4 regions of the Janthinobacterium sp. CG_23.4 genome follow, and region 2 is predicted to be linked to each of the others. Evidence: predicted binding sites of a transcription regulator. Region 2 holds the regulator's gene; each other region holds the start of a gene.
The links. The regulator LexA, encoded in region 2, represses DNA repair genes until DNA is damaged. The targets are predictions, from matches to a motif close to ACTGTATNNNNATACAGT.

Region 1 (3,993 bases), 660 kb from region 2:
CGCAGGATGCCGCTGTCGTCACCGCAGCGAACAGGGTCGAGGAGCTGATGCCGAAGCGCGTTTCCTTGCCTTCCATATTGCCGCCCGATTGCAGGCTGCTCACTTGCTGGTCCACGCCCAGCGCTTGCAAGGCGGGATTGGCTTGCTGCTCGGCGCTCATCACGCCAGCCGTCATGACGACGAAGATCAAGGTCATCGCGGCCAGCACGGCCCAGCCCTGCCGCAGGTCACCCACCATGCTGCCGAATGTAAAGCACAGACCGGCGGGAATGATGAAAATGGCCAGCATCTGCAGGAAATTCGACAGCACGGTGGGATTCTCGTACGGATGCGAGGAATTGGCGTTGAAGAAGCCACCGCCATTCGTGCCCAGCAACTTGATCGATTCCTGCGACGCGACGGGGCCCATGGCGATCGTCTGCATGCTCGCTACTTGGGCTTCCATGACGGGTTTGCCGGCAGCGTCCAGCACCGGCTGGCCATCGGCAGTCATTTTCGGCGTTTCATACGCCACTTGGTCGAGCAGGGTCACTTCCTTGTAGGCGGAAAAATTCTGGATCATGCCTTCGCCCATGAAGACGACAGACAGGGCCAGCGACAGCGGCAGCAGGATGTACAGCGTGGAGCGCACCAGGTCGACCCAGAAATTGCCGATCGATTTACCCGAGCGCGAGGCAAAGCCGCGCACCAGCGCGAAGATCACGGCGATGCCGGTCGCTGCCGAAAAGAAGTTCTGGCATGCCATGCCCAGCATCTGGGTCAGGTAGCTCATGGTCTGTTCGCCGCCGTAGCCCTGCCAGTTGGTATTGGCGACGAAGCTGACGGTGGTATTGAACGAGGAATCGGGGCTGACGGCGCCCAGGCCCTGTGGATTGAGGGGCAAGAAGCCCTGCAGGCGCTGCAGGCCGTAGACGAAGACGGCGCCCACGGTGTTGAAGACGATCAGGGCGATGGCATAGCTTTTCCAGCCCATGCCCTTGTCGGCGGGCAGGCCGGACCAGCGGTACAGCAGGTTTTCCAGCTTTTGCAACCAGCCCAGGCCGCGCACGGGGCCATCGCCGGCCACCCTGGCCATGTACAAGCCGAGCGGATAGCCGGCGGCCAGCAATACGGCCAGGAAGGCCACCAGCAGCAATATCGATTGCGTCGTCATCACAGTTCCTCCGCCTTCAGCAGCGCCACCAGCAGGTACACCAACAGGCCAGCCGAGACCACGGCGCCCAGCACATAAAACGCGTTCATTTGACGCTCCCTAATTTTTCGCAGGCGACGGCAAAGCCGGCCGCTACGACGAAAAAAACGGCAATCAAGCCGAGATACACGATATCCATTCCCACCCTCATTCAGGTTTGTTTTGATGCTGTGCAGATTAGCCAAAAGGGTCTAAAAAATTTGTAAAGACTGGAGAGGTGCTTGTAAACAAGATGTAAAAACGACGGCTTTGCCGCATAAAATCCTCCACAATGGGCGTCAAACCACGCGTACGGCGCACTCTTGTTGCCCTGGAGTAGCGCTATTGCTCGCTGGACAAGATAGAATGCGCGAGCGTCCGCACAAGGACGCCATGCCTGCCGCACTGCCCTGTGCCAGTGACGCTGGACGGGATATACTGTATATTCATACAGTTATCATCGCCGCTGTCATTGCGCCCCGCAGTGCACTGGCCTGGCGTTCCAACCACTGTCTTTACTTAGCTTGAACACGTATGGCCACTAAAAAATCAGCATCCGACTACAGCGAATCATCCATCCGTGTCCTGAAAGGACTGGAACCCGTCAAGCAGCGCCCGGGGATGTACACCCGCACTGAGAATCCGCTGCACATCATTCAGGAAGTGATCGACAATGCCTCCGACGAGGCGCTGGGCGGTCATTGCACACATATCGCCGTGACGCAAAACACGGATGGCAGCATCACCGTTGAAGACAATGGCCGCGGCATTCCCGTCGGCATCCACCCGGAAGAAGGCGTGCCGACGGTGGAAATCGTGTTTACACGGCTGCACGCGGGCGGCAAGTTCGACAAGGGTTCGGGCGGCGCCTATGCGTTCTCGGGCGGCTTGCACGGCGTCGGCGTGTCCGTTACCAATGCGCTGTCGACGCGCCTGGAAATCACCGTCTGGCGCAAGGAAAGCGACGGCAACGGCCTGCATCACATGGTGTTTGCGAATGGCGACGTGATCGAACCCCTGAGTTCCCGCCCCGCCCCGCGCGACGGCAAGAAGTCGGGCACGCGCGTCACCGCCTGGCCCGACGCGAAATATTTTGATTCCCCCAATATCTCGCAAACCGAGCTGCAGCGCCTGCTGCGTTCGAAAGCCGTGCTGCTGCCCGGCGTGACCGTCACGCTCACCAACGCCAAGACGGGCGATACGCAAACCTGGCTTTACGCGGAAGGCTTGCGCGGCTACCTGACCGAATCGCTGGCGCAGGTATCGAATGGCGAAACCCTGATTCCCCTGTTTGAAGGCGCGCAGTACGCAGGCCCGGATTCGGAAGGCTTTGCCGAAGGCGAAGGCGCGGCCTGGGTCGTGGCGTGGACAGAAGAAGGCGCCATCGTGCGCGAATCGTATGTCAACCTGATTCCCACCTCGAATGGCGGCACGCACGAATCGGGCTTGCGCGACGGCCTGTTCGGCGCCGTGAAAAACTTCGTCGAAATGCACTCGCTGCTGCCAAAAGGCGTGAAGCTGCTGCCGGAAGACGTGTTTGCGCGCGCTTCCTTCGTGCTGTCGGCCAAGGTGCTGGACCCGCAATTCCAGGGCCAGATCAAGGAACGCCTGAATTCGCGCGACGCCGTACGCCTGGTCTCGACCTTCACCAAGCCGCCGCTGGAACTGTGGCTGAACCAGCACGTCGATTACGGCAAGAAGCTGGCCGATCTCGTGATCAAGCAGGCGCAGTCGCGCCAGCGTTCGCTGCAAAAGGTAGAAAAGAAAAAATCCTCGGGCGTCGCCGTCCTTCCCGGCAAGCTGACCGACTGCGAATCGTCGGACATCACGCGCAATGAACTGTTCCTCGTCGAGGGTGATTCGGCGGGCGGCTCGGCCAAGATGGGGCGCGACAAGGAATTCCAGGCCATCCTGCCGCTGCGCGGCAAGGTCTTGAACTCGTGGGAGACAGACCGCGACCGCCTGTTTGCCAATAACGAGATCCACGATATTGCAGTCGCCATCGGCGTCGATCCGCATAGCGTGGGCAGCTCGCCCGACCTGTCCGGCCTGCGCTATGGCAAGATCTGCATCCTCTCGGATGCGGACGTGGATGGCTCGCACATCCAGGTACTGCTGCTGACCCTGTTCTTCAAGCACTTCCCGGCCCTGATCAACAAAGGCCATATCTGCATCGCCCGCCCGCCCCTGTACCGGGTCGATGCACCGGCGCGCGGCAAGAAGCCAATGCAGAAAATCTATGCGCTCGACGACGGCGAACTGGTCGCCATCGAGGACAAGCTGCGCAAGGAAGGCGTAAAGCAGGGCGCCTGGTCGATCTCGCGCTTCAAGGGCCTGGGCGAAATGAACGCAGAACAGCTGTGGGAAACGACGATGAACCCGGACACGCGCCGTTTGCTGCCCGTGACGCTGGGCGAAATCGATCATATGGCTTGCGCCGCCCGCTTCAATATGTTGATGGGCAAAGGCGAAGCGGCTGGGCGCCGTGCCTGGATCGAGGAACACGGCAATGAGGCGGAGGCCGATATCTGATGATCATCGGTATCGACCTGGGCACCACCAACGGCCTGGTCGCCATCTGGCGCGACGGCAAGGCTAGCATCATCCCGAATGCGCTGGGCGAACACCTGACGCCATCGTGCGTCAGCATCGACGCTGACGGCAGCGTGCTGGTGGGCCGCGCCGCGCGCGGGCGCCTGCAGACGCACCCGCCACCTGGCCACTGGTGATCACGCCCGCGGCCACCACCTTCCTGCTCGCCAGTAAGCCCGATGGTCCGCCGCAGCTGGCCATCGTCAAGCTGAGTGTCGTACTGGCGCTGT
Region 2 (3,993 bases):
GTCTTTGCTGCGCGCAGGCGACCATGTCGTCTCATCGGCTTTCTTGTTTGGTAACAGCAACAGCCTGTGGCAAACGGCGACGGGGCAGGGCATTGCCGTGTCCTTCGTCGACGCCACCGATGTGGCCAACGTGGTGGCCGCCATCACGCCGGCGACGCGCATCGTGTTTGTGGAAACCATCGCCAATCCGCGCACGCAGATTGCCGACCTGGCGAAAATCGGCGCCCTGTGCAAGGAGCGTGGCATTTTGTACATCGTCGACAACACCATGACGACGCCCTACCTGTTCCGCCCGAAAGCGGTGGGTGCCGGTCTGGTGGTCAATGCGCTCACGAAATCCATTGGCGGCCACGGCAATGCGCTGGGCGGTAGCTTGACGGACACGGGCGTGTTCGACTGGACGCAGTATCCGAACATCTTCGAGAACTATAAAAAGGCGGCGCCGGTGCAGTGGGGCATTGCGCAAATCCGCGCCAAGGCCTTGCGCGACTTCGGCGCATCGCTGGGACCGGAAGCGGCGCACCATCTTGCCGTCGGCGCGGAAACCATGGCCTTGCGCATGGAGCGCACCTGCTCGAACGCCCGCGCGCTGGCCGGCATGTTGCAAGCCGATCCGCGCGTGGCGGCAGTGCATTACCCAGGCTTGCCGTCGCATCCGCAGCACGCGCTGGCGACGCAGCTATTCCGCAGCTATGGTTCCCTGTTTAGTTTTGAATTGAAGGACGGGATCGATTGTTTCGATTTCCTCAATCGTTTGAATCTGGCCATTCCAGCGAGCAACCTGGGCGACACGCGCACCCTGGTCATTCCCGTCGCCCATACGATCTTTTACGAGATGGGGGCCGAGCGTCGCGCCAGCATGGGCATTGCCGAGTCGCTGATCCGCGTGTCGGTGGGCATCGAGGACGAGGCCGATTTGCTCGAGGATTTCCGTAGCGCGTTGGAGCAATGATGCCCAACCAAACCTGCTGCGGGTCGGTATAGGCGGCTTGTGATGCTCACCGGCTCGGCGCCCCGTACTGAGTACGGTTCTGCTTCTTGGCCACCTCCCCCTTCCGCTCGCCACGGTTTTGTCGGACATTGAAACTTGCGTGTCCGGCATGAGAGGGGCCGCAAGCTAAAAACTGGGGTCAGACCCGGCGGGTCTGACCCCGGCATGCACTTTTACATGCGGTGGCTTAATGCCAGCTGCGCATCAAGCCTACCGCCAAACCTTCCAGCGCAAACTCATCTTCCGGCGATACAGTGATGACCTTGAAGTCGGGATTTTCCGGCAGCAGTTCGATGACGGAGCCCGTCTTCTTGTAGCGTTTGACGGTGACTTCATCGCCGATGCGGGCGACGACGATCTGGCCGTTCTTGGCGCTATCGACTTTTTTCACTGCCAGCAGATCGCCATCCATGATGCCGGCGTCGCGCATGGACCAGCCGCGCACCTTCAGCAGAAAGTCGGGCTTGGCTGAAAACAGGGCCGGGTCGACGTTGTAGCTCGCTTCCAGGTTTTCCTGCGCCAGGATGGGCGAGCCGGCCGCCACGCGGCCGATCAGGGGCAGCGACATCAGTAGCGCTGCCTGCACTTTCGAGGACAGCGCCTCGGCGACAGCACTCGCCGCTGCACCGATCAGGCGGATGCCGCGCGAGGTGCCTGGCGAAATCTCGATCGCGCCCTTGCGGGCCAGGGCTTGCAAATGCTCTTCGGCCGCATTGGCCGATTTGAAACCCAATTCATTGGCGATTTCGGCACGGGTAGGAGGGAAGCCCGTATTTTCAATCGCATCCTTGATCAGGTTCAGGATTTGTTCTTGTCGTGCAGTCAGCTTGATCATGAGCGGTGGGTGCATACTAAAATGCTGTCTATATGAACAGTCTGTATTTTTGTACAGTATCGTCCACTATGCAAGGGGATTTCCCTTATTTGCGCCAATTTCGTGTGAAATACTGGAATGCACGGTAAAAAGCCGCTGGCTGGCCGCGTGAATGGGCCGCTTGTTGAAGCAATCATTGAAACGTTTGCAAAAGGCGGTTATAATCTCCGGCTGACCTTCCCACACCCGTCTTGACGCCGGGGTGGGCGATTATCAATCCGACCTGAAGGAGTTTGCATGCGTCATTATGAAATAGTCTTTATCGTCCATCCGGACCAAAGCGAGCAAGTGCCCGCGATGATCGAACGCTACAAAGCCAGCGTAACCACCCGCGGCGGTTCGGTTCACCGCGTGGAAGATTGGGGCCGCCGTCAAATGGCTTACTCGATCCAAAAGCTGCCTAAAGCACACTACATCTGCCTGAACATCGAATGCGACAACGAGACCCTGGTCGAGTTGGAAACAGCATTCAAATTCAATGATGCCGTGTTGCGTCACCTGACCGTTAAAATGAAGAAAGCTGAAACAGCTCCTTCGCCGATGATGAAATCGGTACAACGCGAAGACGCGGCCAAAAGCCACCGCACCGAAGCACCAGCAGCCGCTCCAGCCGCAGCAGCCTAATTGTTGACCAGGATCGTGCGCTGAACCAGCTACAAGTCACTGCCATCATTGCCGAGCGCGAAATATTGCGCTATACCCCGGCAGGGTTGCCGATTGTGAATGCAGTATTGCAACACTCTTCGCAGCAGATGGAAGCAGGAATTGCCCGTTTGACCGAGTTTGATATTGCCGCGCTAGCCGCTGGTGAAATCTCAGGCCGGTTCAGTCAGGCAAGCTTGGGCGGGGTGTATCAGTTCACGGGTTTCCTGGCCAGAAAAAGCCGCAACAGCAAGAGTTTGGTGTTTCACATCATTGATTTTAGTGCAGTCACCCCGACTAGCGCATTTTAGATACAGGAGCCTGACATGGCATTCGGTAAAAAGTTCGACAAAAATAAGCTCAAGCTTAAAGAAAAACGCAAACAGCAAAATCCGTTGTTCAAACGCAAGAAGTTCTGCCGCTTCACCGCAGCTCACGTTGAGCAAGTCGACTACAAAGACGTCGACACGCTGAAAGACTTCGTCCAAGAAAACGGCAAGATCATGCCAGCACGCCTGACCGGTACCAAAGCGCACTACCAGCGCCAAGTTGACACCGCAATCAAGCGCGCTCGCTTCCTCGCGCTGCTGCCATACACCGATCTGCACCACGCTTAATCGGTCAGATATTCCTGGAGAAGAACTATGCAAATCATTCTGTTAGAAAAAGTTGTTAACGTCGGTAACCTCGGCGAAGTCGTCAAAGTCAAAGACGGTTACGCACGTAACTTCCTGATCCCGCAACGCCTGGCACGTCGTGCTACGGCAACCGCTGTGGCTGAATTCGAAGTCAAGCGCGCCGAACTGGAAAAAGCTGCTGCCGCCAAGTTGGCCGCATCGCAAGCCCAGGGCGAAAAACTGAGCGGCCTGACCGTTCAAGTTGCTCAAAAAGCTGGCGTCGATGGCCGTCTGTTCGGTTCCGTCACCAACTTCGACATCGCTGAAGCGCTGACCAAGCAAGGTTTTGCTGTTGAAAAAGCACAAATCCGCATGCCTACCGGCCCGCTGAAGACCGTTGGCGAGCACAACGTTTCGGTTGCTCTGCACACCGACGTCGTCGTCGAAGTCGTTATCGCTGTCGTTCCAGACGCGAACGCGTAATCGTTTGCGGGCCTGGCCCGCAAGCGTGACGCTCTATGAAAAGCCGGGTTCGCCCGGCTTTTTTATGGCCTTTTTTTCGCTCAATTTCAGCCCTTTATTTTTGCCAGCACGCCGAAGCGGGTATAATTCGCGCCATGAACGTCCCCTCTGATCCGCAACTGGATTCCCTCCGTATTCCGCCGCATTCGATCGAAGCAGAACAATCCGTTATCGGTGGTCTGCTGCGCGATAATGCAGCGTATGACCGCATCGCCGACTTCATGCATGCGGAGGATTTCTATCGCTATGACCATCGCATCATCTTCGAGCAAATCGTCAAGATGATTAACGCTTCCAAGCCAGCCGATGTCATTACTGTTTTTGAAACCCTGACCCAGCTCGGCAAG
Region 3 (3,993 bases), 1.8 Mb from region 2:
CCATGCAATCGTCCCCCAACACCCGCTGAAAGATGGCCAGCTCCGAGCGGCAGAAATTCTGGCATGCGGTGGCCGCTGCGCAAATCGGGCAATGGTTTTCCACCAACAAGACACTGCCATCGTCCTGCGCCTCGGCATGGGCCATGTAACCCTCGTCATCGCGCGTCCGCGCCAGGATCTCCACTCTTTGCGCCAGCGCAAGGCGCAAGTCGATCAGCGTGCTGTAGGCGGCGACACTGCTGCGTTCGCGCGCGTCGATCAATTTATCCAGGCCCTCGTCACCGAACAGGTTTTTCACTTGCCCGATCAATTCCAGGGTCAGGTCGGCATGCCGGTCCGGATAGCGCGCGTGGCCCTCGCGCGTCAACGCCCAGCGCCGCGCCGGGCGCCCCACCTTGTCAGCCACGTCCTCGAAAGCCACCAGGCCCTTCTGCTGCGCCGCTTCGAGCTGGCGCCGCGCGCCCATGGAGGTGATGCCGAGCAAGAGCGCCAGTTGCTGCGCCGTCTGCGGCCCGCGCAGCTTCAACAGCGACAAGCTCTGCCCGGACGTACTGGCGCTCATGCGACCGCCTTGGCGTCGGCGGCGCCATCGAGCTGGCGGCGCCAGGCCGCCATGCGCCAGGCAGCCCAGGCGGCGGACATGGCGCCTGCGGCGAGGATCAGCCGCGTGTCGATCAGCGTCAGCACCGAGCCGCTCAGGGCCACGACGATATTGGCAATGCAAAAGGTGGTGGACAGCAAGCCCATCACGGCGCCCTGCCCGTGCACGCTGAAGCGTTCGGCGCACCAGCCCTGGATGACCGTGTTGTACAGCGCATTGGGAATGCCGAATAGCACGATGGCGGCGAGGCCCACCCATATATCACCCAGCGCCAGCACGCCGATGGCCAGCGCCACGCCACTCGCATACCAGCTGGCGCGCAGCAGCGGCGCATGGCGGCTGGGACCGCCCGCCAGCAGCGAGGTGATCGTCATCGTGCCGCACAGGCCTACATTCACCCAGGCAATCTCCTGCGCATGGTAACTGGCCGTCTCGACTAGCCACAGCGGATAAAACTCGTAAAAACTGGCCACGCCGCAGGTCAGCGCAAGTTGCACGATGAACAAGGTGCGCAACTCGGCATGGCGCAGCAAATTGAGCACATGACGGTCGCGCGCCACCTGCCACCACGAGGTCGTCAATAGCGAAGGCGTTTCGCGCGGCAAACCGGCGGCCACCAGCACGGCGACGAGCATCAGGGCGGTGGCGGCGATCCAGAATGGCACCGTGACGCCCCAATGCAGGGTCGCACCCGCCAGGATCGGGCCCACCAGCCAACCAAGGTAAAACGCGCCATTGAGCCAGGACATGGCGCGCAAGCGCAGCGGCCCCGTCAACTGGTCGGCCAGCATGGCGCGCGCCACGGCGCCGTTTCCTTCCAGCAAACCCGTGATGAAACGGGCCACCAGGAACAGCGGATAGGACTGGATCACCAGTGCCCATGCCGTGATGGCGTGGCCAATGGCGGCGCCCACGGCCGTGCGCATCAGCAAGGGACGGCGACCATAGCGGTCCGACAGCGGCCCCAGCACGGCCGAGCCGATCAGCAGGCCCAGCGGATTGATGGTCAGCGCCAAGCCGAACAGCAGTTTCGACGGCAAACCCAGGAAATGATTGAAGGCATTCGGCGCCTCGGCGGCGAACAAGGGCGGCAAGATCGGGTATGGCAGGGAGGCGCCGATGGTCGATAGCAGCGCCAGCATACAGGCGGCGCAAATGAGAATGATGTTTTTCATGCGGCCTCGGCGGATTGTCTCTGGCAAGCCTACGTGGCCACGCCATATAAGTAAACTTAAATGTTTATTAATTATACCCGTCATTGCTTTGCTGCCTTGCATGCCATCGCCTCGGCTATCATTGCCCGAGCAATCACAAGCTCAAGCGCTGTTTTGCCTGCCGTACAGGTGGCTGGACATGAAATCGCTGGGCAAGCGGCGGCGGAAGGTTTAAACTGTATATAAACACAGTAAAAATCATCCGCTTGCAACTTGCCCTGTTGCACCACCGCCCTATTGCCCTGTTGCCCTGTTACCCTATCGCCCCCATGCTGAGAGTCCTGGAAAATCCCTTGTACTATCTGGATAATTTCCAGGAAGTCTTACACTGGATCGGCGCGCGTTACGCCGATCTGCTGAGCACTGAAGAAATACAGTTCATCGCCGCATTCGGCGCACTGCCGCAGCCCTCGCGCGCCCTGTTCGTGCGCCTGGTCATGCGCAAAGGCTGTCTATTTCGCGCCAGCAAACTCAATTACCCGGAAATCGGCGACACGCGCGCGGCCGCCCTGCCCTTGCTCGCCTTGGCATGGGTGGAGGCCGACCCTGTCATTGCGCTCGATGCGGTATTCGACTTGCTGCTGAAAGCAGAAGTCGCCGAAGCCTTCAGCCTTGCAGCCCCCCTGAAGACGGCGCGCAAGGCCGAGCAACTCGACGCCTTGCGCGAACAACATGCTGAAGCTAAGCCGTTTTCCGCCTGGTATCCGGCCTCGGGCGACGTACTGTACCGCATCGGTCTGCAACCGCTGTGCGACCGCCTGCGCCTGATCTATTTTGGCAACTATCGCCAGGACTGGTCGCAATTCGTGCTGTCCGACCTCGGGGTGTACCAATATGAAAAAGTGGAATTCTCGCCGCAGTCGCGCGGTTTTCGCACGCGCCAGGATATCGAGCACTATGAAGTGCTGTACCAGTGCCGCGAACGCTACAACGACGACGTGCCGGCAGAAGAAGTGCTGCAGCAACTGGCGGCGCTGCCATTATCGCCGGACAATACCTGGCTAGCCAGCCGGCGCGACAAGCTGCGCTTCCAGATCGCCCAGCATCTGGAAAAATGCCAGGACTGGCCAGCCGCCTACCGCGCCTACGCCGATTGCCGCTATCCGGGCGCGCGCGGCCGCGCCATCCGCGTGCTGGAAAAAGATGAGCAGGCGCAAGCGGCCTACGAACGCCTGACGCTGGCCCTGGCCGCGCCGGAAAGCGAAGGAGAACAGCAATTGCTGCTACGCATGGCGCCACGCTTGCGGCGCAAGCTGGGCCACGCAAAACAGGCAGCCAACGTTGCCGCCGCCGTGGACCGCATCGATCTGCGGCTGCCGCATCCAGGCGCAGCGAGCTACGTCGAAGGCGTGGTGCAGCAGCACCTGATGCAGGACGACGCGCCCGTGTACTACGTGGAAAACACCCTGATCAACTCGCTGTTCGGCCTGCTGTGCTGGCCGGCCATCTTCAAGGCCATACCGGGCGCCTTTTTCCACCCGTTTCACCGGGGCCCGGCCGACTTGCACAGCGCCGATTTCCATGCGCGCCGCAGCCGGGACTTTGCCGCCTGCCTGGCGCAACTGGACGACGGCCGTTACCACGCCGCCATCCGCGCCACCTTGGCCAGCAAGCACGGCATCGTTTCGCCCTTCGTCAGCTGGCAAGCGCTGGACAAGGACTTGCTGGACCTGGCGCTGGCCTGCATCCCGGCGGCCCACCTGAAGAAGGCGTTTGAGCGCATCTTGCTCGATATTAAAAACAACCGCAGCGGCTTGCCCGATTTAATCCAGTTCTGGCCGGCCGAGCAGCGCTACCGCATGATCGAAGTCAAGGGTCCGGGTGACCGCCTGCAAGACAACCAGCTGCGCTGGATAGCGTACTGCGCCGAACACGCCATGCCCGTCAGCGTGTGCTACCTGCAATGGGAGGGCGCGCCATGAGCTACACGATCGCCGTGCGCGCCCTGTGTGAATTCACCGCCAAGGTGGGCGACCTGGACTTGCGTTTCACGCCCGCCCCCACGGCGCAGGAAGGCATGGCCGGCCACGCCACCGTGACTAGCCGGCGCGACGACGATTACCAGCGGGAAATCAGCCTTTGCGGCGACTTCGGCCCCCTGCATGTGCGCGGGCGCGCCGATGGCTACGACCCGGCGCGGCGCCAGCTGGAAGAGATCAAGACCTACCGGGGCGAGCT
Region 4 (3,993 bases), 120 kb from region 2:
TATGCGCGTTGCGTGGCCAGGCTAGCCGAGATCGACTGGCAACTCGACGATCCTTTGCGCCTGCCCGATATCGTCGACGTGTTCGACATCAAGGAAGCGCCGCGCATGGCGTATGCGGCCCAGCTGCGGGCAGACATCGATCACTTTCATTATTACTCGGTGCTCTCGGACGACCCGCAACTGGACCGTGTGAATGCCGTCTTTTGCCGCTACCTGCTGGCCCACCGCTCGCAGCATATTGCCGCCGGCAATTTCTGGCGTCCTACCGTGGGCCGTCACGGCAGGCGCATGCCAGCCCTCGGCGATGCCACCGCGTCGGGCGACGAGGTGCAGGCCGGCTTGCTGTCGCATGCGCCGCTGAGGCTGGTGGCGGGCGAACTGCTGGGCGACGAGACCAAGAACCGCATGGCGAAACTGCTGTTTGCCACCAGTTACCTCGAATACTGCTCGTTTGGCAATAAACTCAATTTGCAGTTCGTGCCATTTCAGCGGCGGCAAAATATCGATCCTTACCTGGCGCACATCCACGGCTTGCACGACGAGGACGGGCGTTTCATCGGTTTCTTCACGGCCGCCACGATGGCCGAGTTCCAGGCGTGTGGCGCCATCTCGTATTACCGCGATGATATGAAGGCGCTCGACGATGCGTATGATGCCTTCGTGCTTGCGCATGCGCGCACCGATGACTGTTTCGTCAGCAGTTTGGCCATCGACGAGAAATACCGGGGGCAGGGCTTGTTCCGGCAAATGTTTCATGAAATCCGCGACCTGGCCAGCCGCAAGGGCTGTGCGCGCATCACCTTGACGGTGTGGGAAAAGAGCGATGCCTTGCAAGTGTATCTGCACAAGGGTTTTCGCAGCGTGGGCACGTTCGACTATGCCTACAGCCTGTTTTATGACCGTCTGCACTTCCTCGTCTACGACGGTAGCTGAGGCAGATAACTGAGGAGGAAAACTAAGGGGACGGCCGGCAGCCGCCCCAGTGCATGCTTACAGGACCAGGAAGGCCAGCGCCGCCACAGCCGTCGGCAGCAGGGCGCCGGCCAGCAGGCCGAGGGCGCCGATCGACTCATCCTTGAAGCCGCGGCGCAGCAGCGCCACGCCGGCCGGATTCGGCGCGTTGGCGATGACGGTCAAGCCGCCACCGGCCACGGCGCCGGCCACCAACATGTATTTCGCTTCGTCCGTCATGCCGACGATCAGCGAACCGAGATAAGTCAGCGCTGCATTGTCGGTAATGGCAGTCAAGCCCAGGGCGCCGAAGAACAGGGCCAGCGGCTTCAGGCTTGAGACGATGGGCTGCAGCCACCATTGCTGCATGCCGCCCAGCACCACCAGGCCGCCGAGGAAAAAGCCGACCAGCAAGCCTTCCTTCAGGATCAGCGGACTTTGATAACGCTCATACGCTTGCACGAAGCCGAGAAAGAACAGGAACAGGCCGAAGAACAGCACCGGATGGTGCGCCAGGGCCACCACGCCAGCCAGTACGGCCAGGTGCACCAGGCTGACCGTCAGCGGCACTTTTGGCGCTTCCGCCTCACCGGCTTTCGGCTTGATATCGGACGTGTTGCTGTGCAAATACTTGCGCAGCAAGATGCTCACGCCGGTGGCATTGACCAGCACGGCGATGGCCGCTTTCCAGCCGAAATGGCTGGCCATGAAGGCGCTGTCCCAGTTCCACGTAGTCGCTACCATCAGCACCGGCGGCGCCGCGTACGAGGTCAGGGTGCCGCCGATGGAGACGTTGACGAACAGCACGCCCAGCGCGCCGTATTTCAGCCATTCGGGGATGCCCGGGCGAAAGATTTGCGGCGCCAGCATCAGCGCGGCCAGAGTCATGGCGGCCGGTTCCGTGATCACCGAACCGGTCAGGGGCACGAGTGCCAGTCCCAGCCAGGCGAGGGCCAGTTCCGTGCGCAGCGGCATGCCGCGCGCCACCGCTTTGAGCAGGCGCTGCACGGCGTCGAGCACGGGGCGCGAGGCGGCTACTACCATGACGACAAAGACGAACAGCGGTTCCGTGTACTGGCGCGATTCGGCGTACGCGATGGCCGCCTCACCGCCCGAGATAAAGGCCATGAGGATGATCAAAATGAAGGCCCAGAAGCCGAACACGACTTCCACTTCACCCAGCAAGTGCAGCATGCCTGCATGGCGTGGGTGGCGTTGCGCCAGGGTTTCAAACGACTTGGCGGCGAAGGTGTGGATGAGCGCAAGGCCGAAGACGATGGCGCTGATGATTTGGATGGTGGTCAAATGCGTTTCCTTATGAACGGAGGAAGCCGACTGGTACTTTGCCAGGCGGAAAGGAGAGTGCTTATGGTACAGCAATCGATGCCAGAAACGGGTTTTTTTGGCCCTGGCGGAGCGGCCCTGGCGACGGCCGTACGCAGATAATACGCAGATAATACGCAGATAATGAGCAGATGATAATCAGACAATAAGCAGATAAGCCTTGCCAAAAACGGGCCTGAATAGTACTGTATATGCATACAGTACTTATGTTCATTTTCATCTTTAAATTCAACTATGCAACATTCCCAATTGATGGCCTCGCCGGAAGCTTTGCACCCGTCCTTGTGGCGCGCATCGCAGCTGGGGCAGGGCGCCACGCGCTGCCTGGAGACGGGTTTTGCCGCCTTGTCCGCGCAACTGCCCGGCGGCGGCTGGCCCAGCGGCAGCCTCATCGATTTGCTGGTGCAGCAGCCGGGCAGCGGCGAATTGCGCCTGCTGGCGCCAGCGCTGGCGCAACTGCCGGGCTTGCCCATCGTGCTGCTGCAGCCGCCCCATCCGCCACAGGCGCTGGCCCTGGCCGCGCAGGGATTGGCGTCGTCGCAACTGCTGTGGCTAAAGAGCGCCAGCAGCAAGGATGCCTTGTGGGCGGCGGAAAATATCTTGCGCAGCGGCAGTTGCGGCGCCTTGCTGTTCTGGCAGTCGCATGTGCGCGCCGACAGCTTGCGCCGCTTGCACCTGGCCGCGCAAGGCGGCAATACCCTGTTTTGCATGCTGCGTCCCTTGCACGGCGCGCAAGATGCGTCGCCCGCGCCGCTGCGCCTGTCCGTGCGCCCGGCCGCCGGTGGCATCGAAATCGGCTTCATCAAGCGCCGGGGACCGCAGCGCGATACGCTCTTGTTCCTGCCCCTGCAACCTCCTTCTTTACTGCTGCGTCATGCGACTCTGGATCGGCCTGTGCCTGCCCCGGCTCCCGCTCGAAGTGTTTTGCCCGCGCTGGTCGGCTGACCATCTGGGCGTGGTGCTGGAGCACGAGCAAGTGATGGCCCTGTCACCGCTGGCGCGGGCGGCCGGTATCGGGCCGGGCATGCGCCGCGCGGGCGCGCTGATGCTGGCGCCGCAGGCGCGCCTGCATGAACGCTCGCCCGAGCTGGAGGCGCAAGCCTTGCAAGCGGTGGCGCTGGCGCTGCTGCAATACTCGCCGCTGGTGGCGCAGGGCGAAGAAGCCACCTTGCTGGTCGACGCGGGCGCCAGCCTGCGCCTGTTCGGTGGCGTGCGCGCCCTGTGCCGGCAAATCGCGGCCAGCTTGCGCACGCTCGGCTACACGGCACAGTTGTCGTGCGCCCCCACGGCGCGCGGTGCCTGGCTGCTGGCGCGCGCCGGTACGCGCCGGGGCCGGACCCTCAGCATGGCCAGTCTCGTGCGCCGCCTCGACCGCCTGCCGTGCGCCTTGCTGCCGCCCGCGCGCCCCTACCTGGACTGGCTCGAAGGCATCGGCTGCCGTACCCTGGGGCAGCTGCGCCACTTGCCGCGTCCCGGCTTGCAGCGCCGCTGCGGCGCGGCCTTGCTGGACATGCTTGATGACGCACATGGCCACAGCACCGAACTGTACCTGTGGATAGCTGCGCCGCCCACGTTCCGCGCCAGCCTGGAATTGTTCGACCGCGTGGAGCACGCCGACGCGCTGTTGTTCGGCGCGCGCCGCCTGCTGCAGCAGATGACGGGCTGGCTGTGCGCGCGCCAATTTGCCGTCGAGCGCAT

Region 1: H4V96_RS18630 (DNA topoisomerase IV subunit B) is a predicted target of LexA. The motif match lies at 1,609-1,626, and genes of this name have one in related genera.
Region 3: H4V96_RS07505 (VRR-NUC domain-containing protein) is a predicted target of LexA. The motif match lies at 1,991-2,008, and genes of this name have one in related genera.
Region 4: imuA (translesion DNA synthesis-associated protein ImuA) is a predicted target of LexA. The motif match lies at 2,480-2,497, and genes of this name have one in related genera.

Annotation. Positions count from the first base shown of each region.
Region 1 covers NZ_JARXUX010000001.1:4,143,220-4,147,212, forward strand. The annotation lists gene kdpA (potassium-transporting ATPase subunit KdpA) at 1-1,153, opposite strand, end outside; gene kdpF (K(+)-transporting ATPase subunit F) at 1,153-1,242, opposite strand; gene H4V96_RS18630 (DNA topoisomerase IV subunit B) at 1,706-3,703, shown strand; partial or broken gene H4V96_RS18635 (Hsp70 family protein) at 3,703-3,882, shown strand; gene H4V96_RS18640 (hypothetical protein) at 3,897-3,993, shown strand, end outside.
Region 2 covers NZ_JARXUX010000001.1:3,487,137-3,491,129, reverse strand. The annotation lists gene H4V96_RS15645 (cystathionine gamma-synthase family protein) at 1-952, shown strand, start outside; gene lexA (transcriptional repressor LexA) at 1,179-1,826, opposite strand; gene rpsF (30S ribosomal protein S6) at 2,103-2,489, shown strand; gene priB (primosomal replication protein N) at 2,510-2,818, shown strand; gene rpsR (30S ribosomal protein S18) at 2,834-3,124, shown strand; gene rplI (50S ribosomal protein L9) at 3,152-3,607, shown strand; gene H4V96_RS15615 (replicative DNA helicase) at 3,742-3,993, shown strand, end outside.
Region 3 covers NZ_JARXUX010000001.1:1,671,138-1,675,130, reverse strand. The annotation lists gene H4V96_RS07515 (metalloregulator ArsR/SmtB family transcription factor) at 1-562, opposite strand, end outside; gene H4V96_RS07510 (MFS transporter) at 559-1,776, opposite strand; gene H4V96_RS07505 (VRR-NUC domain-containing protein) at 2,085-3,737, shown strand; gene H4V96_RS07500 (ATP-dependent DNA helicase) at 3,734-3,993, shown strand, end outside.
Region 4 covers NZ_JARXUX010000001.1:3,610,340-3,614,332, reverse strand. The annotation lists gene H4V96_RS16175 (GNAT family N-acetyltransferase) at 1-933, shown strand, start outside; gene H4V96_RS16170 (putative Na+/H+ antiporter) at 991-2,256, opposite strand; gene imuA (translesion DNA synthesis-associated protein ImuA) at 2,530-3,240, shown strand; gene H4V96_RS16160 (DNA polymerase Y family protein) at 3,170-3,993, shown strand, end outside.